3 regions of the Cupriavidus sp. SZY C1 genome follow, and region 2 is predicted to be linked to each of the others. Evidence: predicted binding sites of a transcription regulator. Region 2 holds the regulator's gene; each other region holds the start of a gene.
What was found. The regulator FliA, encoded in region 2, starts transcription of late flagellar genes. The targets are predictions, from matches to a motif close to CTAAAGTTTNNNNNNNNNNNGCCGNTA.
Positions count from the first base shown of each region.

Region 1 (7,487 bases), on a different contig from region 2:
GCGGCCGGTGCCGGCGCCGGGGCCGATGGCGTCGCAGCGGGCTGGCCTTGCGGCTGGGGCTGGGCGGGGTTGCGCAGCGTGGCCTGCGGCTCCTGCAGCAGCGTGGCAAGCGGGCGCTGGCCCGTGACCCATTGCGTCAGGTGCGATTCATAGAACAGCCCGCTCTGGTCGACAAAGCGCGCCAGTGCGCTGGCCAGGTCCTGCGTGGCGCCGGGCTGGCCGGCCGGCGCGGTGGCCAGCAGCGGCGCGCCGGGGCGTGCCGGCGCGGCGTCGCCGCCTTCGAACAGGTCCAGGATCGCCTTGGCGGCAAAGCTCAGTGTTTCGCGCGTGGAGGTGGTCTGGCCGGCCAGCCGGGGGTCGGTGCCGCCCGGCGTCAGCGTGCCGGGCTGGCGCGCCTGCACCGTCTCGCCGGTGGACGACTGCACGTCGCCCTGCGACACGTCGGGCACCGGCATCAGCGCGGCGAGCTTGTCGATGGCCAGCGCCGGGCGCGATAGCTGCGGGTCCGGGGCCTGATGCGGGATCAGGCTGGGAGGAATCTGGATGCCGGTCATGGCCGCGTGTCAGCGATGGGAACGGATGCGCCACGCGCGCGCGCGGCGCCCCGGTCGGCCCGGAGGCGCGTGGGTCAGACGGCGCCGTAGGCCGTGGAAAGTTCGAGCTTGCGGCGCGAGTTGTTGAGCAGGGCGCCCAGTTCGGCCAGGCGCGGCATGGTCAGGTCGCGGATGCGGGCGTCGTGGGCCAGGATGCGTTCCAGCAGCTGGAAGCGGCGCAGGCGCTCGGCGTCGGTGAACGGCGCGCTGTGGTCCAGCAGGCGCAGGCGGTCCACTTCGGCCATGTAGACCTTCTGCAGGTCAGCCAGCGCGTCCCAGTTCGACGCGCGCGCGGCGTCGAGCATCTGCTCGGACAGCACCAGCAGCTCTTCGTAGCTGCGAACGATGGGGGACATGGCAAACATCATCAGTTGTCCTGCAAAACGGGTTGGGCCGCCACGGCCGGCTCGTGCGGCATGGCGTCGGCGGGGGCCGCCGGGTCGATGGCCGCCCAGGCCGAGGCCAGGTTTTCCAGCAGGGTGTCGACTTCGGCCAGCAGGGCCGGGTCGCTGCGCAGGTTGGCCAGCATCAGGCGGCGGGTCATGTATTCGTACAGCGATTCGAGGTTGGCGGAGATCTCTCCGCCCGCCTCGTGATCCAGCACCGCGCGCAGGCCGTTGTCGATGATGTTGATGGCCTTGGAGATTGCATTGCCGCGCGCTTCCAGCTCGCCGTTTTCCATATGGAACTTCGCCCGGGCGATGGCCGAGCGCGCGCCGTCGTACAGCATGGCGATCAGCTTGTGCGGGCTGGCACTCATGACCCCGGTCTGGACACCGACCTGGGCATAGGCGTTGATACCTTGGCGCGCGAACATGGCGAGACTCCGTTGGATTACTTCTTGGTGCTGCTGCCGTTGAGGGCCGAGAACTGCTGCGTCAGGTAGCTGCTGGTCTGGTTCATCTGGGCGACCAGCAGGTCGAGCTGCGTGAACTGCTTGCGGTAGCGGTCCATCGTCGCGGTGATCTGGTCCTGGGTGAACGTGTACTTGTCTTCCAGGTCCTTCAGCGTCGACGTGATGCCGTCGGTGGCCGCGGACAGCGCGCCGCCGGTGGCGTTCAGCGAGTCGTTGTAGTCGGTCACGGTCTTGCCGATGCCGGCAGCGCCGTTCACGCCGGCAAACACGGCCTTCAGCTTGTCCATGTTGTTCGTGATGGTCTTGGACAGCTTGTCGTCGTTGACCTTCAGCGTGCCGTTGTTGCTGCTGTCCAGCGAGAACTCCACGCCGATATCGGACAGCGTGATGGTCTTGCCGTTGCCGTCGGACATCGGCGTGTTCAGCATGGCGCGCATGCGGGCCTGGATGTTGCGCAGCGTGCCGTCGCCGTTGAGCGCGCCCTTGGTGCCGGCGTCGGTGTCGAAGGCGGTCAGCGTCTTGGCGGCGGTCAGCACGTTGTTGTACGCGGCCACGAAGCCGGCCACGGCGGTCTTGATCGACGCCGTGTCCACCGTCATGTCGAGGCTGGTGGTGCCCAGGCTCTTCAGGTTCAGCGTGACGCCCTGCGCGGCCTCGGAGATCGTGTTGCTCTGGCTCGTGACGGCGATGTTGTTGATCGTCAGCGCGGCGTTGGCGGCCTTGACCTTCTCGGACATGCCGTTGGGCTGCGTGGCCAGGGTGGGGTCGAAGGCGACCACGTCACCCACGGCGCTGTCGCTGGCGGAAACCTTGAAGCCCGACTTCGTGCCGGTCTGGTCCGACGTCAGCACCAGGCGGTAGGGCGTGCCGCTGCCGTCGTTGATGATGCTGGCCGTCACGCCGATGCCGGCCTTGTTGATCGAGTCGCGGATGCCTTGCAGCGACGTGTCCGAGCCGATCGTCACGGTCTTGGTGCTGGTGGGCGTGCCGCCCGAGCCCAGGTTCTCGCCAAAGTCGAACGTGATGGTGCCGCCGCCGATGGCGGCCTTCTGGTCGGCCACCTGCTTGGAGACCACGCTCTGCGCGGCGGCCAGCGAGGTGACGTTGACCGTGTACTTGCCGGACACGGCCGTGGCGTCGTTGGTGGCCGTCAGCACGCTGTCGCTGCCCACCTTGGCGGTCACGGCGCTGTAGGTCTGGGCGTTGGCCAGCGTCTTGGCGGCGGCCGCGTAGGCGTCCAGCACGCTCTTGACGGTGCCGTAGCCGCTCAGCTTGGCCTGGTAGCTCTTGGCCTGGGTGTTGATGGCGTCCAGCCGGGTGTTCTCGCTCGCTTCCAGCTTGTCGAGCAGATCGCCAAGCTGGAGATTGGAGCCTACGCCGATGTTCGAGATCGCTGCCATGTTCTTTTACCTGTTTTTGTTGTGCTTCAACTGACGGGTTGCGAGGAATCAGACTGCCTGGCTGACGAACAGCCCCTGGAGCTTGTCGATGGCGCGCGCGAAGCGCAGCACCTCTTCACTGGGCAACTGGCGGATCAGTTCGCCGGTTTCCTTGTCCACGACCTTGGTGATCACGCGGTGCGTGGTGTCGTCGATTTCGAACCGCAGGCCGATGGAGGTGGTCTTGAGCACGTCGACCAGTTCGTCGACGGCGGCCGTCATGTCGCCCGGGCCGGCGCGGCCACCCATGTCCTGGGCGGCGGCGGCCGGCCGGACGGCACCGGCGGTCACGGCCGCCGCGGCGGGCGCGGGGGCGTGGGTGACGGCGGCGGGTTCGGCGGGAATGCGTGCCGCCGGGATGGAAACGGGTTGGGTGGATGCCATGGTCAGCTCCGTCCGGTAGGGCAGGGATAACACTACGGTTGAAATGCTTTGCAGGCAGTGGTCTGCCTGCAAAACACTCCGGCAAAAAAACCGGGCCTTGCGGCCCGGTTTTCTGCGGCGCGGCGATTAACGCAGCAGCGAGAGCACGTTTTGCGTGGTCTGGTTGGCTTGCGACAGCACCGACGTACCAGCTTGTTGCAGGATGTTCGCGCGGGTCATGTTCGACACTTCCGTTGCGTAGTCTGCGTCTTCGATGCGCGAACGCGAGGCCGACAGGTTGTTGATCGTCGTGCTCAGGTTGTTGATCGCGGATTCGAAGCGGTTCTGCACGGCACCCAGCGAGGAGCGCAGGGCGTCGACCGAAGCCAGGGCCTTGTCCAGCGTTGCCAGCGGGTTGGCCGTGGCAGCGTTGGTGACAGCCGACGTCGTCGTGGCGGCCTTGATGGCAACCACACCGGTCGTCGTGTTCAGCGTGCCCATCGACGAGTCGATGGCGATGTACACGTTGGCTTGCGTGTCGTCCAGGTTCTTGGCGTTCAGTGCCTTGACGTCGGCGGCGTTCGTTGCCGTGGTCAGGGCCACTTGCATGAACAGCTTGCCGTTGCTGTCCTTGACCAGCGAGGCGGTAGCGCCCGTGTTCGTCGACACGCCCAGGGCGGTGCGCAGGGCAGCCGTCGTGTTGGCGGTGGTAGCGTCGGCAGCGGCGGTTGCGCCAGCGCCGAACACGTCGGTCACGGCCTTGTCGCCAGCCGTCACAGCGGTCACGCCGCCTTGCGGGCCGTTCACGTTGAAGCCCATGGCGCCCAGGGTCTTCGAGGTGATTTCCTTCAGGTCGATCGAGATCGTTTCGCTGTCGTTGGCGCCAACCTGGATCGTCATCTTCTGATCCTTGGCCAGAACCTTCACGCCGTTGAATTGCGTTTGGGCCGACACGCGGTCGATTTCAGCCAGACGTTGTGCGATTTCGTCCTGGACCGACTTCAGGTCCGACTGCGAGTTCGTGCCGTTGGCGGCTTGCACCGACAGTTCACGGATACGTTGCAGGTTGTTGTTGACTTCGGTCAGCGCGCCTTCGGTCGTCTGCGAGATCGAGATACCGTCGTTGGCGTTGCGCGAAGCTTGCGTCAGGCCCTTGATGTTGGCGGTGAAGCGGTTGGCAATGGCTTGGCCAGCTGCGTCGTCCTTGGCGCTGTTGATGCGCAGACCCGACGACAGGCGTTGGATTGCGGTGTTCAGCGACGATTGCGACGTGTTCAGGTTGCTCTGCGTTTGCAGCGACAGAATGTTGGTGTTGATGACTTGCGCCATGGTACGACTCCTATTTGCAATGTTTTAGGCATTCCGGCAGTTGCCGTAACGTTGGCTGCCTGCGTTGCAGGGCGTAGAGTGCCTCCGTTGCAAAGGTTATCGACCGTGGGTGAGAAGACTTTAGAGTGACTTTTGCGCGCGTTGCGGGCGCAGGCAAAACGTGTGCAGGCAGCCTGGCCGGGCCATCGGCGCGCCGACCGCGGGGCGCTATATATATAGGGGGGCGGCCGCTGGCCGGGCCGCTCAGCGGCGCTTGCGGGTGCGCGGGATGAACAGGCGCACGAAGTCCGGCGACGCCTCGGCGTCCAGCATGGCCGTGGCCTCGCCCGCGCCATGGGCGGGCGTCACCACCGTGATGGCGCGCTTGTAGATCAGCGTGGGGGTGGCATCTTCCGCGGAACGCCCCAGCAGGATCATGTAGTTGTCCGACGCCAGCACCACGCCATTGAGACGCGTGCCGTTCGACAGGTGGACAACCACCGCGGCGCGGCTGGCGCTGTGCGCGGCGAACTGCAACTGCTGCAGCTTTCTGCTGGGTCTGGGAGCCTTGATTTCCTTCTTCACAACTTCTCCGGAAGAGCCCGCGAGGGTTCTGGCGGCTGACAACGGTCCGATGGTCGGGGCCTGTGGGCGGCGTCGCTCTAAAAGTGACGTTCCGGCCAGGCCGACGGCGGCGAGAATTGAAACATTCGCTCTCGGAACCGGCGCTGGGACGTGCCACCATCATTGCAGCAGACAAGCGTTTCACGAAAGTGGCGAACGCTGCCCAACTGCGCCGGCGTGGCGGCACTGCCAGGAGAGAAGGGGAATACTTCAGGCGGGAGAGTAACAAAGTTTTACAAGCGTTGACGAAGCCCCGGTGATGCTGGGCCTAGAGGATTTACTCTATTTCACCGATTGCGTGATGCTTGTGATTAAGGTAGCACTTTTGGCCGCGAGCTTGCAGGCCGTAGCCGGAGGCGCGTCCCGCAGCCCGCGCCAGCTAAAGGTTTGCGGGTATCGTCCGTAAATCATCGACAAGTACAAAAGTGAGTCGGACCATCACTTTTGGCAGTCATGTGCGCCATACGTTACACCCGCCATCAGGGGAATCCCTGATAGAAACGCGATTTACACCTCATGTAAGCGGGTTTATATTCCCGGTTCGGGTCCGGGTACAGCCGGTCCCTTCACAGCAGTCCTGAAAGCCTACGAGCACCCCGCGCGTGGGCTTCTTTTTTTTGAGCCCGCGTCCTGCGCGGCGATCCGTCTGATCGCGGTACCTGCCGCGTCCGCCGTTTGCGGCGGCACTCGGAGTGCACGAGGCAGATTAGACGCCATGCGCTGCCCCACCAATTTGTGGAAGAGCAGCGACTTTCCCCCCCATTTCATTTTTTCGCTCAAGTGCCCAGCCTGCCGCGCCGATACCGGGCGGTGCGATGCCCCTTGGCGGGCTTATGCAGCGCGTACACGCACAAAACCGAACAAGGCGAACAACGTGAAAGGTACGAAGTGATGGGCTTGCGGAAAATGGGGATCGGCGCGCGGATGTCGCTGGCGTTCCTGGCCGTGGTGGTGCTGCTGGCCGTGGTGGCCACGGTGGGGGTCAGGGCGCTGGGCAGCATGAACGACGCGATGCATCTGGCCGTGGAGCAGCGGCTGATGCGCGTGATGGAACTGAAGGTGGCCAAGGAGCGGGTGCTGACGATCGGCATCCTGGTGCGCGACGCGGCATTGACCGAAGACCCCGCGCTGGCCGAGCAGAACGCCGAGAAGGTGAACAAGCTGCGCGGCCAGGTCAGCGCCACGCTGGAAGACCTGGGCAAGGTGATGCGGGCATCGGCCAATCCGGAGTCCGCCGGCAAGCTCGACGCGCTGACCAAGGCGCGCGCCGACTACAACGGCCAGCTCGACCTCGTGCTGCAGCAACTGCGCAGCGGCGCCTTCGACGGCGCGCGCGCCGGGCTGGTGGTGACGCTGCCGGCCGCGCAGGCGGCCTATTTCGAACAGCTCGACGGCGTGGCCGAGATGGGCCGCCAGATGGCGATGGCCGCCGTGGCCGATGCCACCCGCCAGTACCAGTTCACGCGCAACGTGCTGATCGGCATGTCGGTGGCGGCGGCCATCATCGCCGCGCTGCTGGGCGTGGCGCTGACGCGGTCGGTCACGCGGCCGGCGCATCAGGCGCTGGATGCCGCCGAGGCGCTGGCGCAGGGCCAGCTTGGCCACGCCATCGTCGTGCGTAGCCAGGACGAGATGGGCCGCATGCTGGGCGCGCTGGAGCGGGCGTTTGGCCAGCTTGGTGTGCTGGTGCGTGGCATCCAGCAGGCGGCCGGGTCGATCGACACGGCCGCGCGCGAGATTGCCAGCGGCAATACGGACCTGTCGCAGCGCACCGAGGAGCAGGCGGCGTCGCTGGAACAGACCGCCGCGTCGATGGAGCAACTGACGTCGACCGTGCGCCAGAACGCCGAGAATGCCCGCCAGGCCAACCAGCTGGCGGTCAACGCGTCGGACGTGGCCACCGAGGGCGGCCGCGCGGTGCGTAGCGTCGTCGACACGATGGACGGTATTTCCAAGTCGTCGGCCCGTGTGTCGGAAATCATCGGCGTGATCGAAGGCATCGCGTTCCAGACCAATATCCTGGCGCTGAACGCGGCGGTGGAAGCGGCCCGCGCCGGCGAGCATGGCCGCGGCTTCAGCGTGGTGGCGGCGGAAGTGCGCACGCTGGCGCAGCGGTCGTCGTCGGCGGCGAAGGAAATCGGCGAACTGATCAACGGCTCGGTGCGTCAGGTGCAGGACGGCGCCAGGCAGGTGGAAGTGGCCGGCAAGACGATGGACGACATCGTCAGCGCCGTGCGCCGCGTGACCGACATCATGGGCGAGATCACGGCGGCCAGCCAGGAGCAGACGGCCGGCATCGAGCAG
Region 1 covers NZ_JAUANU010000010.1:190,772-198,258, reverse strand. Annotated here, with positions in the region: gene QTN24_RS17055 (flagellar hook-length control protein FliK) at 1-554, opposite strand, end outside; gene QTN24_RS17050 (flagellar protein FliT) at 629-958, opposite strand; gene fliS (flagellar export chaperone FliS) at 961-1,410, opposite strand; gene fliD (flagellar filament capping protein FliD) at 1,428-2,849, opposite strand; gene QTN24_RS17035 (flagellar protein FlaG) at 2,898-3,272, opposite strand; gene QTN24_RS17030 (FliC/FljB family flagellin) at 3,399-4,580, opposite strand; gene QTN24_RS17025 (RNA chaperone Hfq) at 4,824-5,144, opposite strand; gene QTN24_RS17020 (methyl-accepting chemotaxis protein) at 6,075-7,487, shown strand, end outside.
Region 1: the regulator FliA is predicted to act here: its motif matches at 4,678-4,704, upstream of QTN24_RS17030 (FliC/FljB family flagellin).

Region 2 (7,487 bases):
GCAAGAAGATCGCGCAGGACATCGGCTTCCTGGTGCCGGTGGTGCACATCCGCGACAACCTGGAACTGAAGCCCAACGCCTACCGCATCACGCTCAAGGGCGTGGAGATCGGCAGCGGCGAGGCCAACCCCGGCCAGTGGATGGCGATCAACCCCGGGCAGGTCACCGGCACGCTGCCGGGCGCCGCCACGCGCGACCCCGCGTTCGGCCTGCCGGCCGTGTGGATCGACGCCGCGCTCAAGGAGCAGGCCCAGGCATACGGCTACACGGTGGTGGACGCCAGCACCGTGGTGGCCACGCACCTGAACCACCTGATCCAGATGCACGCATCGGAACTGCTGGGCCGCCAGGAAGTGCAGGCGCTGCTGGACCGCATCGGCAAGGAAGCGCCCAAGCTGACCGAAGACCTGGTGCCCAAGACGATCTCGCTGACCGGCTTGCAGAAGGTGCTGCAGAACCTGCTGGACGAAGGCGTGGCGATCCGCGACATGCGCACGGTGCTGGACGTGGTGGCCGAGAACGCGCCGAAGATCAACGACCCGGCCGAGCTGACCACGCTGGTGCGCGTGGCCCTGGGCCGCGCCATCACGCAGCAGCTCTTCCCGAACAACGCCGACATGCAGGTGATCGGCCTGGACGCCGGCCTGGAGCGCGTGCTGACGCAGGCGCTGGCCAACGGCGGCGGCATCGAACCGGGCCTGGCCGATGCACTGCTGCAGCAGGCGCAGGGCGCCGTGGCCCGCCAGGAACAACTGGGGCTGGACCCGGTGCTGCTGGTGCCGCCGCCGATGCGCCCGCTGATGGCCCGCTTCCTGCGCCGCACGCTGCCCCAGCTGAAAGTGCTGTCGCATGCCGAGGTACCGGACAACCGCAACATTCGCATCACCGCCATGATCGGCGGCGCAGCGTGAGGACTGAACGATGAGCGTGGCAAAGTTTGTGGCGGCCAACGGCCGCGAAGCGATGCGCAAGGTGCGCGAGGCCATGGGCCCCGACGCCGTGGTGCTCTCCAACCGCACCATCGAGGGCGGCGTGGAAATCGTGGCAATGCGCGATACCGACCTGGGTTCGGTCAGCGCCAGCGCCCAGCTCTACGAGCCGGCCGCGCTGGCGTCGCCGGCGCCGCTGCCGATGCTGCAGGCGCTGCACGATGCCTACCCGTCGCAGCCGGCCACCATCCTGGCGCCGACGCCCGACGCCTTCGCAGCCATGCCGCCGGCCCACGCCGGCCAGGGCGACGCGATGCTCGGCGACCTGCGCGGTGAACTGGCGTCGATGCGCTCGCTGCTGGAGCGCCAGTTCGCCGGCCTGTCGCAGGGCGGCAATGGCGTGGCCGCCGGCGATCCGCTGCGCGAGTCGCTGTTCGAATGGATGGTGAACGCCGGGTTCTCGGGCCAGCTTTCGCGCACGCTGCTGTCGCGCCTGCCCGTGGGCACCGACCGCCCGGCCGCGATGGCCTGGATCCGCCAGGAACTGGCCAGCAAGGTGCCGGTACTGGCCGACGAGGACGCGCTGTTCGCGCAGGGCGGCGTGCTGGCGCTGATCGGCCCGACCGGCGTGGGCAAGACCACCACCACCGCCAAGCTGGCGGCCCGCTTCGTGCTGCGCCACGGCCCGCAAAGCCTGGCCCTGCTGACGACCGACCGCTTCCGGATCGGCGCGCACGAGCAGCTTCGCATCTACGGCGACATCCTCGGCGTGCCCGTGCACGCGGTCAAGGATGCCGCGGACCTGCGCTTTGCGCTGTCGGCCATGAAGGACAAGCACCTCGTGATCATCGACACGGTGGGCATGAGCCAGCGCGACCGCAGCCTGTCGGACCAGATCGCCATGCTGGCCGGCGTGCAGATGCCGATGCAGCGCGTGCTGCTGCTGAACGGCGCCGCGCACGGCGACACGCTCAACGAGGTGGTGCACGCCTACCGCAACGACGCCGCCGGCGCCGCTGGCGGCATCGACGGCTGCATCATCAGCAAGCTCGACGAAGCCACGCACCTGGGGTCCGTGCTGGACGTGGTGATCCGCCACCGGCTGCCGGTGTTCTACGCCTCCACCGGCCAGCGCGTGCCCGAGCATCTGGAACTCGCCCAGGCCGGTGCGCTCGTGGAGCGGGCATTCCTGACGCCGCGCCGCGGCTCGCTGTTCAATGACGCCGACGTGGCGCGCCGCCAGGCGGGGGCTGCCGAAGCCGCCACGCCGCGCCAGGCCGACCGCAACGGCGGCGCCGACGACGTGCTGCGCTCGCTGACCGACAGCGCCAACGCCGTGGGCGTCTGCGTGGAAGAACTGAGCGGCCCGCAGTACGGCTTCGACCTGGCTCGCCAGCTCTGGCAGCAGCGTGCCGGCGGCGCGTCGGCGCTGCGTCCGATGGTGCAGCAGGTGCGCCTGGCCATGTGCCGCGACGCCAGCCGCGCGTGCGACCGCTACGTGCTGAACGTGACGCAGAACGTCGCGCAGACCGTGCAGGGCCGCCGCGCCCCGCAGATGATGCAGCACACGCTGTGGCTGGCCGACCGCGACGGCATGCCGCTGGCCAGCACGGTGGTGTCCGCCGTGCGCGCCCGCCATTCGCTGTCGGAAGCCGAGGCCGATGCCGAAGCCGCCACGGTGCGCGCCACGCTGGCCGCCGCCCGCACGGTGGTGAACCTGAACAGCTCGCTGCCCACGCCCGCCACGCTGGCACGCTGGCAGCAGACGGGCGAACGCTGGATCGCCGGCGCGCGCAAGACCATGCGCGTAATCGCCGACGGCGCCGCCAACAAGCTCGACACGGTGGCCGACACGCTGACGTTCCACGCCATCGGCGACGTGACGTACCGCGACCGCGCCGCCGCGCACTGGCTGGCCCACGGGCTGGTCCGCATTCCGGACGGCCAGGTGCGTGCCGCCGCGCGTGGCAAGGGCCATGCCGGCGAGAGCGGCACCGAAGCCTGCCTGGTGGTGTCCCGCCTGGTCGACCACGAGACCGGCGACACGCTGTCGGTCGAATACACGCTGTGCGATCCGGCACTGGCCGACGACGCCGCACAGGTGGCGCGCTGGTCGCAATGGACGCTGGCGGCCGAGGAACAGTTCCGCACGCTGCGCCACGCGATCGAGCATTTCGCGCAGGACGGTGACGCGGATGCGGCGCCGTGCGAAGGCATGGTGTCGCTGCAACTGGGCCTGACCGCGCTGCGCCTGCAGCATACGCCCACGCCGACCGCGCCGGCCTTCCTGTCGCGCCTGGCTGGCCGGGCTTCCGCCCGCGTGAACGCTCCGGTGGCCGGCGCCGTGCTCAACGAAGGCATGGGCCGCCTGCTGGCGCTGCTGGACGTGCTGGAGAACTATCCGGGCCGCGGCGCCGCGCCGGCGCCCGCGCTGCACGACGACGTGCCCGAATCGGCCACGTCCGCCATGCAGGCCATGGCCGCCATGGAAGCCACGCAAGCCATGCCGCAACTCGCGGCCGCCGGGGAGTAAGCCTTGAACCTGATGGGCTCCGATCAGGCCGAAAGCCTGCGCCGCTTGCTGGCGCCGCGCGTGACGCGCCGCATCGCCGTGGTGGGTGCCGAGCCGGGCGTGGGCGCCACGACCGTGGCGCTGGGCCTGGCCAACGCGCTAGCGATGCAGGGCGAGCGTGTGCTGCTGGTGGACGAGGACCGCTACGGCGCGCGCGCCATGCGGCTGGCAGGTGCCGCCCCGGCCGCGACGCTGGCCGACGTGCTCGACGGCCGCGCGCCGTTCGCGGCGGCGGTGGGCACGCGGCCTGCCACCGGCATTGCCGTGCTGCAGGCCGGCCATCCGCCGGTTGGCATGTTGCCGGCCGAGCCGGTGCTGGCCGCGCGGCTGCCCGACGTGCGCTCGCTGCTGGTGGACGCCCGCCGCGACGCCACGGGCGCGCTGTCGGTGCTGGCCGGGCAGTCGCACAACTTCGTGATCGTCATGCGGCCCGAGGCCACGTCGATCACGGCCGCCTATGCCTGCATCAAGCGGCTGCATCACGAATACGCATGCCGTCACTTCCAGCTCGTCGTCAACCTGGCGGCCGCGGAGGGGACGGTCACGGCGCTCGCGCGCAACCTGGCCCGCACGGCGAGCCAGTACCTGGGCGTGGAGGCCAGCCTGGCAGGGTATCTGCCGATGGATCCGCTGGTGGCGCGTGCGCTCCAGCTGGGGCGGTGCGTGGTGGAGGCGTATCCCGCCGCCACGGCCACCGGTGCGTTGCGGCACATCGCCAGCCGTATCGGCGCATGGCCGCTGCGCCAGGAAGCAGCGCCCCTGGGCACGGCTCCGGCCGTGCCCGCATGACCTCGCAAAGAACAAGAAGTCCCGACAAGACCGGAAACTCAGCCTGCCAGACGCCGACTCCCAGTAACAGCCGGCTTTGGCAAACACAGAAAGCATTTAACGAGAGTTCCACCATGTACACGATTCAGGGAAAGCTCGAGCAGGCGGACGTGGTCAAGTCGCACGCGCCACTGGTGCGGCGCATCGCGCTGCAACTGGCGGCCAAGCTGCCCGCCAGCGTACAGATCGACGACCTGATACAGGCCGGCATGATCGGCCTGCTCGACGCCGCCAAGCGCTACGAAGACAACCATGGCGCGCGGTTCGAGACCTACGCCAGCCAGCGCATCCGGGGTGCCATGCTCGACGAGGTGCGCGCCAACGACTGGCAATCGCGCAGCCTGCGGCAGTTCACGCGCAAGATCGAGCGCACGCAGCGCCAGCTGGAGCAGAAGCTGGGCCGCACGCCGATCGACTCCGAGGTGGCCAAGGAGCTGGAGATGCCGCTTGAGGAGTACCAGGAGCTGCTCAACGAGGTCTACGGCTGCCAGCTGCTGCACTACGAGGATTTCGAGCGCTCGGGCGAGGAAGACTTCCTGGACCGCCACCTTGGCGTTACCGACGATGCCAACCCGCTGACGGTGCTGATGGAATCGGGCATGCGCGAGGCGCTGATCCGCGCCATCGACAAGCTGCCGGAGCGCGAGAAGCTGGTGCTGTCGCTGTGCTACGACCAGGAACTGAACCTGCGCGAAATCGGCGCGGTGCTGGAAGTGACCGAGTCGCGCGTGTGCCAGATCCGCAGCCAGGCCATCGCGCGCCTGCGCACCCAGTTGCGCGGAATGCTGTGATGCGGCGCGTACTGATCCTTGCCGCGCTCTGGGCAATGGGCCAGGCCGCGTCCCACGCGCAGACGCCGGCGCCCGTGTTCACCCGGGCCAACTACGAGATCGCCGGGTCGCGCTTTGCGTGGACGGCGTCGTCGATGGGCCCGCAGATCGCCAGCAAGGGCCAGCGCGCGCTGTCGGCGCCGATCATGCCGCTGGCGACGATGCCGCAGGCCATGGGCCGCATCACGTCGGTGCGCTGGCGCTACAGCTTTACCCGCACGCCGCCGGTGGACCTGCAGGCCTACCTGTGCAACGCCGACCGCTGCGTGATGCTGCCGGGCGCCGAGGGCCGCACCGACGCCTTCGTGGGCGACGATGCCTCCAAGGGCTTCGTGTTTGCCTATCGCATCCCTGGCCAGGGCGGGCTCGCCCCGATGCTCCAGGGCCGCAGCAACGAGGTCACCGTCAACTACCGCTGACCCGCCGCCGGGCCCCCCGCCGGCCCAGCAGACGGTCATCGGACGCCACATCCGGCGCCCGGTGGCACGCTTCCTGCGCTTTCCCCGCCCAGCAACGTGCGGAAAGCGCGACATTCGTCCCCTATGCATCCCGGCTGCGGCGTGGCCATGCCCGCGTATCGCTGCCGCCATGTAATTCCTACGTGCAAGTCTCGCCACGTTGCCATCCTCTGTCAGCCAGAAAGGATCCAACGCAATGGAAGATTTCCGCGACATCAAGCTTTCCCGCCGCGAGTTCGTGGTGGCCGGGGCGGCATCGGTCACGGCCGCCGCCGTGCCGGCCGGCGCCGCCACGCCCCCGGCGCCCGGTGCCAGCGTGGCGCCCGGCGCGCTCAAGCCCGTGGCCGCCAACGTATCGTTCGTCGTCAACGGCCAGCCGCGCGCGCTGGCGCTGGACACCCGTACCACGCTGCTCGATGCGCTGCGCGAGCACCTGCACCTGACCGGCACCAAGAAGGGCTGCGACCACGGCCAGTGCGGCGCCTGCACGGTCATCGTGGACGGCCGGCGCATCAATTCCTGTCTGACGCTGGCCGTGATGCACGAAGGCGCCACCATCACGACCGTGGAAGGGCTGGGCCATCCGAACCGGATGCACCCGATGCAGGTGGCATTCGTCAAGCATGACGGCTACCAGTGCGGCTACTGCACGCCGGGCCAGATCTGCTCGGCCGTGGCCGTGCTCGACGAGATTCGCGCCGGCATCCCCAGCCACGTGACGCCGGACCTGAACGCCCGGCCGCAGGCGTCGCCGGGCGAGATCCGCGAGCGCATGAGTGGCAACATCTGCCGCTGCGGCGCCTATTCGAACATCCTGGACGCAATCACCGAGGTGGCGGGAGGCCAGTCATGAACCCGTTTACCTACGAACGCGCGGCCACGCCGGCCGACGCCGCCGCAGCGGCGATGAAGCACCCCGGCGCGCGCTTCATCGCCGGCGGCACCAACCTGCTGGACCTGATGAAGCTCGGCATCGAGGCGCCCACGCATCTGGTGGACGTCAACGGGCTGGCGCTGGACAAGATCGAGCCGACGCAGCAGGGCGGCCTGCGCGTGGGCGCGCTGGTGCGCAACACCGACCTTGCGGCGGACCCGCGCGTGCGGCGCGACTACGGCGTGCTGTCGCGCGCGCTACTGGCCGGTGCGTCGGGCCAGTTGCGCAACCGCGCCACCACGGCCGGCAACCTGCTGCAGCGCACGCGCTGCCCCTATTTCTACGACACGGCCCAGCCGTGCAACAAGCGCCAGCCGGGCAGCGGCTGCGGCGCCATCGGCGGCTTCAGCCGGCAACTGGCCGTGATCGGCGGCAGCGAGGCCTGCATCGCCACGCATCCGAGCGACATGGCCGTGGCCATGCGCGTGCTGGACGCCAGCGTCGAGACGGTGCGCCCGGACGGCCAGCGGCGCGTCATCCCGATTGCCGATTTCCATCGGCTGCCCGGCAACACGCCGCATATCGAAACCGTGCTGGAGCGTGGCGAGCTGATCACGGCCGTGACGCTGCCGCCGCCGGTGGGCGGCGTGCACCTCTACCGCAAGGTCCGCGACCGCGCCTCGTACGCGTTTGCGCTGGTGTCCGTGGCGGCCATCGTGCAGCGCGACGGCACCGGCCGCGTGGCGCTGGGCGGCGTGGCCCACAAGCCGTGGCGCGTGGCCGCGGCCGATGCCGAGATGCCGCACGGGCCCACGGCCGTCACGCAGCGGCTGCTGGACGGCGCCACGCCGACGGCGGAAAACGCCTACAAGATCCAACTGGTGCGGCGCACGGTGGCCGCGGTCCTGACGCAGGCCAAGGGGTGAAGCCATGAAATTCGACACACCCGCGACAACCAATCCCATCGACGCCGGCCGCGTGGTCGGCCAGGCAGTG
Region 2 covers NZ_JAUANU010000023.1:21,374-28,860, reverse strand. Annotated here, with positions in the region: gene flhA (flagellar biosynthesis protein FlhA) at 1-911, shown strand, start outside; gene flhF (flagellar biosynthesis protein FlhF) at 922-3,462, shown strand; gene QTN24_RS24260 (AAA family ATPase) at 3,475-4,290, shown strand; gene QTN24_RS24255 (RNA polymerase sigma factor FliA) at 4,404-5,120, shown strand; gene QTN24_RS24250 (flagellar protein FlhE) at 5,120-5,578, shown strand; gene paoA (aldehyde dehydrogenase iron-sulfur subunit PaoA) at 5,814-6,470, shown strand; gene QTN24_RS24240 (xanthine dehydrogenase family protein subunit M) at 6,467-7,417, shown strand; gene paoC (aldehyde oxidoreductase molybdenum-binding subunit PaoC) at 7,422-7,487, shown strand, end outside.

Region 3 (7,487 bases), on a different contig from region 2:
ACGCTGTTCAGGTACAGCGCGCTGGCGTAGCGCATGTCGTTGCTCGGCGCGGCGCGCATGCCGTCGTCCATTACGCTGCGGCCCAGCGCCGGCAGACTCAGGTCACGATAGATGCGGGCCAGCGTGAAGCGCGTCCACGGGTCGTCGGGCCGCAGGCGGATGGCGTCTTCCAGATCGCGGATGGCCGGGCTGCGCTGTTGCCGGGCCAGCGACTGGTCGGCGCGTACCGACAGCAGGTCGGCCCGCATCGCGCGCAGCTCGGCGGCGGACCCCTGCATGCGCGCGGCCTGGCTGGCGATCAGCGGCTCCACCTCGGCATCGCGGCCTTCCTTCTGCAGGATGCCGACCAGCGTGCGCAGCGTGCCGACGTCGGGCCTGGGGCGGGCCAGCATCTGGCGCAGCAGCGTTTCGGCCTCGCGGTTCTTGTCCTGCGCCACCAGTGCGTCGGCCAGGATGCCCTGCGCGTCGGCGTTGGCCGGCTGCTGCGCCAGCGCCTGCCGTGCCAGCCGCTCGGCCTCGGCCGGCTTGCCCTGGCGATTGGCCTCGCGCGCCTTGGCCACGGTGCCCCAGAACGTGGCCGTGCCGATCAGGCTGCGCCACTTGTCGCTCGGGTCGAGCTGGTTGGCGCGCGTGAACAGCTCGCGCGCCTCGTCGTGGCGGCCCTCGCGCAGCCGCACGAGTCCCAGCCCGCCCACCACCTCGGCATCGTCGCGCCGCTTGCGGTACGCCTGCTGCAGCGCGATGTCGGCGTCCTTGAGCTGCCCGCGCTCCAGTTGCGCCAGCCCGCGCTGCCGCGCCTGCCAGGCCGGATCGGCCTCGCGCTGCTTCTGCGCGGCCACGCGCTTGCCCAGTTCGGCCAGCGTGTCCTGCGCGCCCTTGTCGTCGGGCACGGCCTTCACGTAGCGCTCGAACCAGACGTAGTAGGCCGGGTCGTCGTTGACGCGGTACAGCGTGCGCCGCCAGATGTCGAGCGCGGTGGCCCGGTCGCCCTCGGGCTGCTGCGTGACTTCGTAGAGCAGCGCAAAGCCTTCCTGCCGGGTGCCGGCGCGGTCGGTCAGCAGGTCGCCCAGCGTCAGCTTGAGCTGCATGTCCGACGGGTTCGCGCGGATCCGCTGGCGCAGTTCGGCGATGGCCCGCGTGCGGCCGTCCGGCGTGCCCGAGAGAATGCGGTAGTAGTCGCGCGTCAGGCTGCCGGCCGGCGCGCCGCGCGGAAACAGCTTCTGCAGCCGCTGCACCGCTTCTTCGTCCTGGCCGCTGCGCGACAGCAGGCGGATGTTGGCCATCTCGCGCTTGTCGCGCGTGGCGATGCGGTAGGCGTCGTCCAGCTCCCGCGTGGCGGCGCTGCCGGGCGCCACGGCCTGCAGCTTCCTGAGCAGCTTGTCGGCCTCGGCCGGGCGGTTCGAGCGGATCTCGATCAGCCCGAGCAGCTTCAGCGCCTCGGGCTCGTTCGGGTTGATCAGCAGCGCCTTGTCCAGAATGCCGCGTGCCATGTCGGCGCGGTTGCGCGCCTCCCACATCCGCGCGGCGGCCAGCAACTGCGCCATCTGGGGCGACGGCGCGGCGCGCGTGGCGGGGGCGGGATCTGCGGCAAGGGCAGGCATGGTGGAAGTGGCCAGCAACACGGCCAGCGTGGGGGCTAGCGCGCTGCGGGGCATGTGGATGTCCAGGCCGGCACCAGCGTGCCGTCCGCCTCGAAGCGGAAGTGTCCGTCCAGATGGCCCAGCCCGAACAGCGCCAGCACCTGGCTGTAGTAGCCCAGCGGCGCCTGCGCGGCCATCGTGCGGGTGCGCTGGGCCTGCCCGCGCGCCGCGTCGGCCAGCCCCAGCGCCGCCAGATACGGAGCCACGGCGGCCGAGAACCCCGCGTTGCCGGCGTTCGCACCGAACGTGCCGGCCTGCGTGTCCACGCGCTCGGGCGGATGGCCGTGCGCCACCACGTAGTCGGCCATCGGGCGGAACCGCTGCAGCACCGTGGTGCGCAGCGGGTCGCGCGGGGCGGTCATGCCGGCCCACAGGTAGACGCGGATGGCGTTGTACGACCCGCCGGCCTGCGTCTGCGCGTCGGGCTGGAACCCGCGGCCCTTCTGGTACACCGCCCAGTCGGGCGAAAAGCCTTTGGGCGCCGTATCGACGATCAGCCGCGCCGATGTGTCGACGAGCGTCTTCCAGCCGGCATCCTCGGCGCCCAGCACGGCGGCCAGCCGCCGCATCACGGGCAGCGGGACGTAGCTCGGGTTCAGGCGCCACGTGTCCGGCGTGGGATGGAAGCCGGCCGGCCCCGGCAGCAGCGTGCGGCCCAGCCCGGGCAGCACGGCCGATTCCTCGCGCAGCGCGCGGCGCGCCAGCACGGTGCCCAGCGCGGTGTAGCGCCGCACCTGCCAGAGCCGGCCCGCTTCCAGCAGCGCATAGGCGATCCACAGGTCGGCGTCGGACGCCGGGTTGCTGTCGATCACGCCCCAGGTGCCGGCCTGCTCGCCCTCGGTGCGCTTGCCCCAGATCCACGCGGGCAGGTGGGCGGTCAGGTCGCCCTGGGCCAGGTTGTTCTCGGTCCACGCCAGCAGCCGGTCGAACGTGGCGCGGTCGTTGGCGGCCAGCGCGAAGAACAGCCCGTACGACTGGCCTTCGGATACCGTCACCTGCTGGTCGCTGCTGTCGTCGATGACGCGGCCGTCCTGGCTGATCGTGGCGCGGCGGAAGGCGTCCCAGTCGGGCCAGGGGCAAGACGCGGCGGGGGCGGCCAGCGCGGGCAGGGTGGCGCCGGCCAGCGTGCACGCCACGGCGCAGCGGATCGACACGCGCTTCAGCCAGGCCCGTGCCCGCCGCATGTCACCCTCCGTTGCGCCGCGCGGCCAGCCGGCCCAGCGCCCAGAACAGCGTCAGCGCCACCAGCAGCCCGGCCAGGATGCCGCCCAGCGCCAGCAGCGCCGGGTGCGCCGACATCGTCATCCACAGCCGCGCATACCAGGGCAGGTTGCCGACGTAGTAGGTCTCGCCCAGCCGCAGGCCCTCCAGGTCGCGCTGGCGGATCACGGTCAGGTCGCCGCGGATCTGCGCCACCTTGCCGGGGTCTTCCAGCACGTCCAGCACGTCGCGCACGCGGTCGTCGCTGGACGCGGTCAGCGCCACCACGCTGCGCCGCTCGGCAAACGGGGATTCGAAGCCGATCAGCGCGGCCAGCGGGCCGTCGGCGGACAGGATCGCGCGGCCGGCCGGCGAGATGTTCTCGCTGTCGGTGCCGCCAATCCAGTTCGACCACGCATGCGCGCGCTGGTCGCGCAGCGCGATCTCGGTCTTGCCGCGCTCCACCAGCAGCGGCAGCGACTTGCCCCACCGCTGCAGCACCTGCGCGGCGCTGCCGGTGCCGATGATGACGAGGTCGCGGTGCTTGACCGATTCGATGGCGCGGGACGGCGCCACGGTCACGCGCAGCGACGGCAGCCCCGTCCACTTGCCCATGTGGCCCAGCACGGTCAGCAGCGCCTCCTGGTCGATCGTGGTCGGCGCGTCGGGGATCACGATCGCCGTGTCGGCCAGGTCGGCCATGCGCGTGAACGGGTAGCCGCTGTTGGCAAAGAAGGCCAGGTTGGGCAGCGCCGCGTAGTGCAGGAAGCCGCTGAAGTCGATCGACGAGTCGGGGTCCACGGCGGCGCGCGCCACGTTGGCCGCCGTCGACGCGCAGAGCCCGGTCTTCTGCGAATCGATGTGGAAGCGGAACTGCATCTGGTTGTTGCTGCCCACGCGGAACGCCGGGATCAGGATCTCGTTGCTGACGCTGGCGCTGCCGCCCGACAGCAGCGGCACGCTGACCAGGTTCTCGTCGTTCTGCACCGTCAGCGGCTTGAGCCGGTACGAGCGCACGAGCTGGTCGTTCACGTCGATGCTGAGCACCGAGTCGTTGTACGTGGACGGCGCCGTGTAGCGGTACTTCATGTTCATGGGCACCGCGCGGTCGTTCCAGCCGAACAGGTCGGCCGGCACCTTCAGGTTCACGCGGATGGCGTCGGGGCTGGCGCCCGAGACCTGCAACTGCTGCGGATCGGTGACCAGTTCCTTGAACATCACCGGGCGGTCCACCGGCGCCCAGGCGGGCGCGTCGTAGGGGCGGCGCGGCTGGCCCAGATCCACCGACTTGACCAGCGTGCTGGCGCCGGCCATGCCGGCCTTGCCCAGCACCACCGCGTTGGCGGCCACTTCCAGCTCCTGCGGCGTGCGCCCGGCCAGCACCAGCAGCTTGCGCGCGGGGTTGGCCGGGTTCGGCATCACGCTGACGGTCGGCCCGTCGATCTTGTCCAGCCGGATGCCGTCGGGCTGCGCGTTCGGCAGCACCAGCGCGATGGCGTGGGCATCGCCCGGTGCCGTGCGCGTGACCGGAAAGCGCAGCTCGCGGTAGCTGGCCAGCGCGCCCAGCCACGACGCCACCACGCCGGCGGCGCGCAGCGTGACCGGATCGGCATTGGCGGGCAGCACAAACGGCACGGTCACGCGGCGGTTGTCGCGACGGTCGAAGAACGGCGCTGGTAGCAGGGCCAGGTTGTCGGGCAGCGTGACGGTGGACTTGGTCAGCGTCAGCGTGCTGGTGGGGCTGATGTCGGTCCAGAGGCTGGAGTGGTACGGGTCCTCGCAGTGATCGAGCGTGTAGTGCGCGATCATCTGCACGTTGATGCGGTTGAAGTCGGTGAAGAAGCGCGGGTCCAGGTCGACCTCGCGCGACACCTGCTGGCCGGCGTGCTCCTTGTCCAGCGGCAGCGTGGCCACCACCTCGTCGTTGAGCCGGATCTTCAGGTGCGACAACGGGTAGACCAGCGACGGCGAATACGTGAAGACGAGCTTGAGCCGGGCCGCCGTGACCACCTCGTCCAGCCGCACGCCCACGTTGACCGTGCGGTCAGGGTCGACGCCGCGCAGCGGGATCGTGTAGTTGGCGCCCATCTGGGCGAAGGTCAGGGACTGGGTGCGCCCCGGCGGCAGCGCCGCGGCGTCGGAAGCCGGGGCCGTGGCGGCCGGCGCGCTGGCCGGGGACTGGGCTGCGGCCGGCCCGGGGGCCAGCCCCGCGCACCATGCCATCGTCATCGCGACAGCCATCGGCATGCAGCCACGTAGCAGGCCTGACACGAGTTCCGTCATATCGGGGCGCCCTGTGAGTGTCGCGCGGCGCGAACCGCGCTTCGGAAGGTTACTGCGTGGCGAATATAGCACGCCACTTTCGGCCAGCAGCAACGGTTTGCGGGCGGGCAACGGTGAATTAAGAAAGATTCAATTCATACGCGCGAAGGTCCCAAAAACTTTCAGTTGCATCGGCCGGAGAGGCAGTTCCACGCGTGTAGGACATGCCGAATTTGCATGAGGTGGCGGGCGGCCGTGTGAAACAATGCCAGCCATCGTCTTCCATTTTCCAAGAGGAAACCACCCGCCATGTCCGAAGCCGTCGTCCTGCTGAACGGGGAGCTGCTCCCGTTGTCCGAAGCCCGCATCCCTGTCCTGGACCGGGGGTTCATCTTCGGCGACGGCATCTACGAGGTGATCCCGCTCTACAACGGCAAGCCGTTCCGCGGCGCCCAGCACCTGGCGCGGCTGGCGCGCAGCCTGGCGGCCATCGGCATCCCGAATCCCCATACCGAATCGGAATGGCTGGCCCAGATAGACCGCGTGGTGCAGGCCAACGGCATGGCCGACCAGATGGTCTACATGCAGGTCACGCGCGGCGTGGCCAGGCGCGCCCATGCCTTTCCGAAGGAAGTCACGCCCACGGTGTTGATCATGACCAACCCGATGGCGCTGCCGCCGGCCGCCGCCGTGGAGCAGGGCGTGGCCTGCGTGACGATGGAAGACCGCCGCTGGCTGAACTGCCAGATCAAGTCGACGTCGCTGCTGGGCAACGTGCTGGCGGCGCAGGCCGCGGCCGAGGCCGGCGTGACCGAGGCCATCCAGTTCCGCGACGGCTACCTGACCGAGGCGTCGGCGTCGAACGTGTGGGTGGTCAGCCAGGGCCGCGTGTCGGCCCCGCCCAAGGACAACCTGATCCTGGAAGGCATCCGCTACGGCCTGATGGAGGAGCTGTGCGCGGCGATGGAGATTCCGTTCGAGGCGCGCCGCCTGACGCGCGACGAGGTGTTCGGCGCCGACGAGGTCATGATCTCGTCGGCCAGCAAGGAACTGCTGCCCGTGGTGAAGATCGACGGCCAGGCCGTGGGCGGCGGCACGCCGGGGCCCGTGTTCCAGCGGCTCTACGCGGCCTACCAGGCGGCCAAGGCGGCGCTGTAGTCACACCGGCGCCGGCGCGCCGGTGCTAGGATGGCCGCTGCGGTAATCCATCGATAGGAGGCTGTCTCATGGCCAAGCGCGAGCGCAGCGGGCGCGTCATCAAGGAAGAGGTGAGCCGGCGCATTCAAGGCATCGACGAGATTGCGGACGAGGGGATGCGGGTTCGCGTGCCGGACCCCACGCCCCATGCGCGCGACGCGCGCGGCCGCAACTGGGACATGGCCCGCTTTGGCAACGCCCGCGGCTACGAGGCCGCGATCCGGGCCGTGGTGGACGAGGTGCGCGACGAGTTCGACCTCGTCGACGACCCGGCCAGCCACGTGCCGAACCCGTTCGGCGACTGACCGGCCGCCCGCCCGCGGCAGGCGTTCAGCAAGCCAGCCCCGGCCACGCCGACTGCGGCCGCCATCCCGCGATGGCGCGCGCCGGCAGCGGCTGGGCGAACAGGAATCCCTGGCCCACGTGGCAGCCCTGTTCCAGCAGGAACTGGCGCTGGTAGGCGCTGGTCACGCCCTCGGCCACCACATTCAGCTGGCGTGCCCGGCCGATGCGGATCACGGCCTCCACCAGCGTGCGCGTGGCCTCGCTGGTCTCCAGGTCCAGCAGGAAGCTGCGGTCCAGCTTGATTTCCTCCACCGGCAGCCGCGTGAGCTGGCTCAGGCTCGAAAACCCCGTGCCGAAATCGTCGATCGACAGCCGCACCCCGAGCGCGCGCAACGCGCCGATGGTGGCCTCGGCCTCGGCCGTCTGCTCCAGGAAGACCCCCTCCGTAATCTCGATGGTCAGCGAGCCCGCCGGCAACTGGTTGGCCTCCAGCGCCTGCGCCACCACGCCGGGCAGCCCCGGATCGCGGATGCACAGCGGCGACAGGTTGACCGATACCCCCGGCACCGCCGCACCGGCCTGGCGCCACAGGCCCTGCTGCGCGCAGGCTTCGCGCACGGCCCAGTAGCCGAGCGCCACGATCAGGCCCGATTCCTCGGCCAGCGGCACGAAGACCGACGGCGACACGTCGCCACGGCGCGGATGCGGCCAGCGCGCCAGCGCCTCCACGGCCCAGAGCTCGCCCGTGGCCAGGTGCACCTGGGGCTGGTAGTGCATGCGCAGGCCGCCGCTGGCGATGGCTTCGCGCAGGTCGGCTTCCAGCGCGCGGCGGTCGCCCAGCCGGCGGGCCAGCGCGGCGTCGTACACGCAGACCTGGTTGCCGGGCTCGCCGCCGTGCTGGCG
Region 3 covers NZ_JAUANU010000001.1:97,357-104,843, reverse strand. Annotated here, with positions in the region: gene QTN24_RS00470 (cellulose synthase subunit BcsC-related outer membrane protein) at 1-1,655, opposite strand, end outside; gene bcsZ (cellulose synthase complex periplasmic endoglucanase BcsZ) at 1,637-2,824, opposite strand; gene bcsB (cellulose biosynthesis cyclic di-GMP-binding regulatory protein BcsB) at 2,826-5,087, opposite strand; gene QTN24_RS00455 (D-amino acid aminotransferase) at 5,412-6,260, shown strand; gene QTN24_RS00450 (hypothetical protein) at 6,329-6,604, shown strand; gene QTN24_RS00445 (putative bifunctional diguanylate cyclase/phosphodiesterase) at 6,630-7,487, opposite strand, start outside.
Region 3: the regulator FliA is predicted to act here: its motif matches at 5,261-5,287, upstream of bcsB (cellulose biosynthesis cyclic di-GMP-binding regulatory protein BcsB).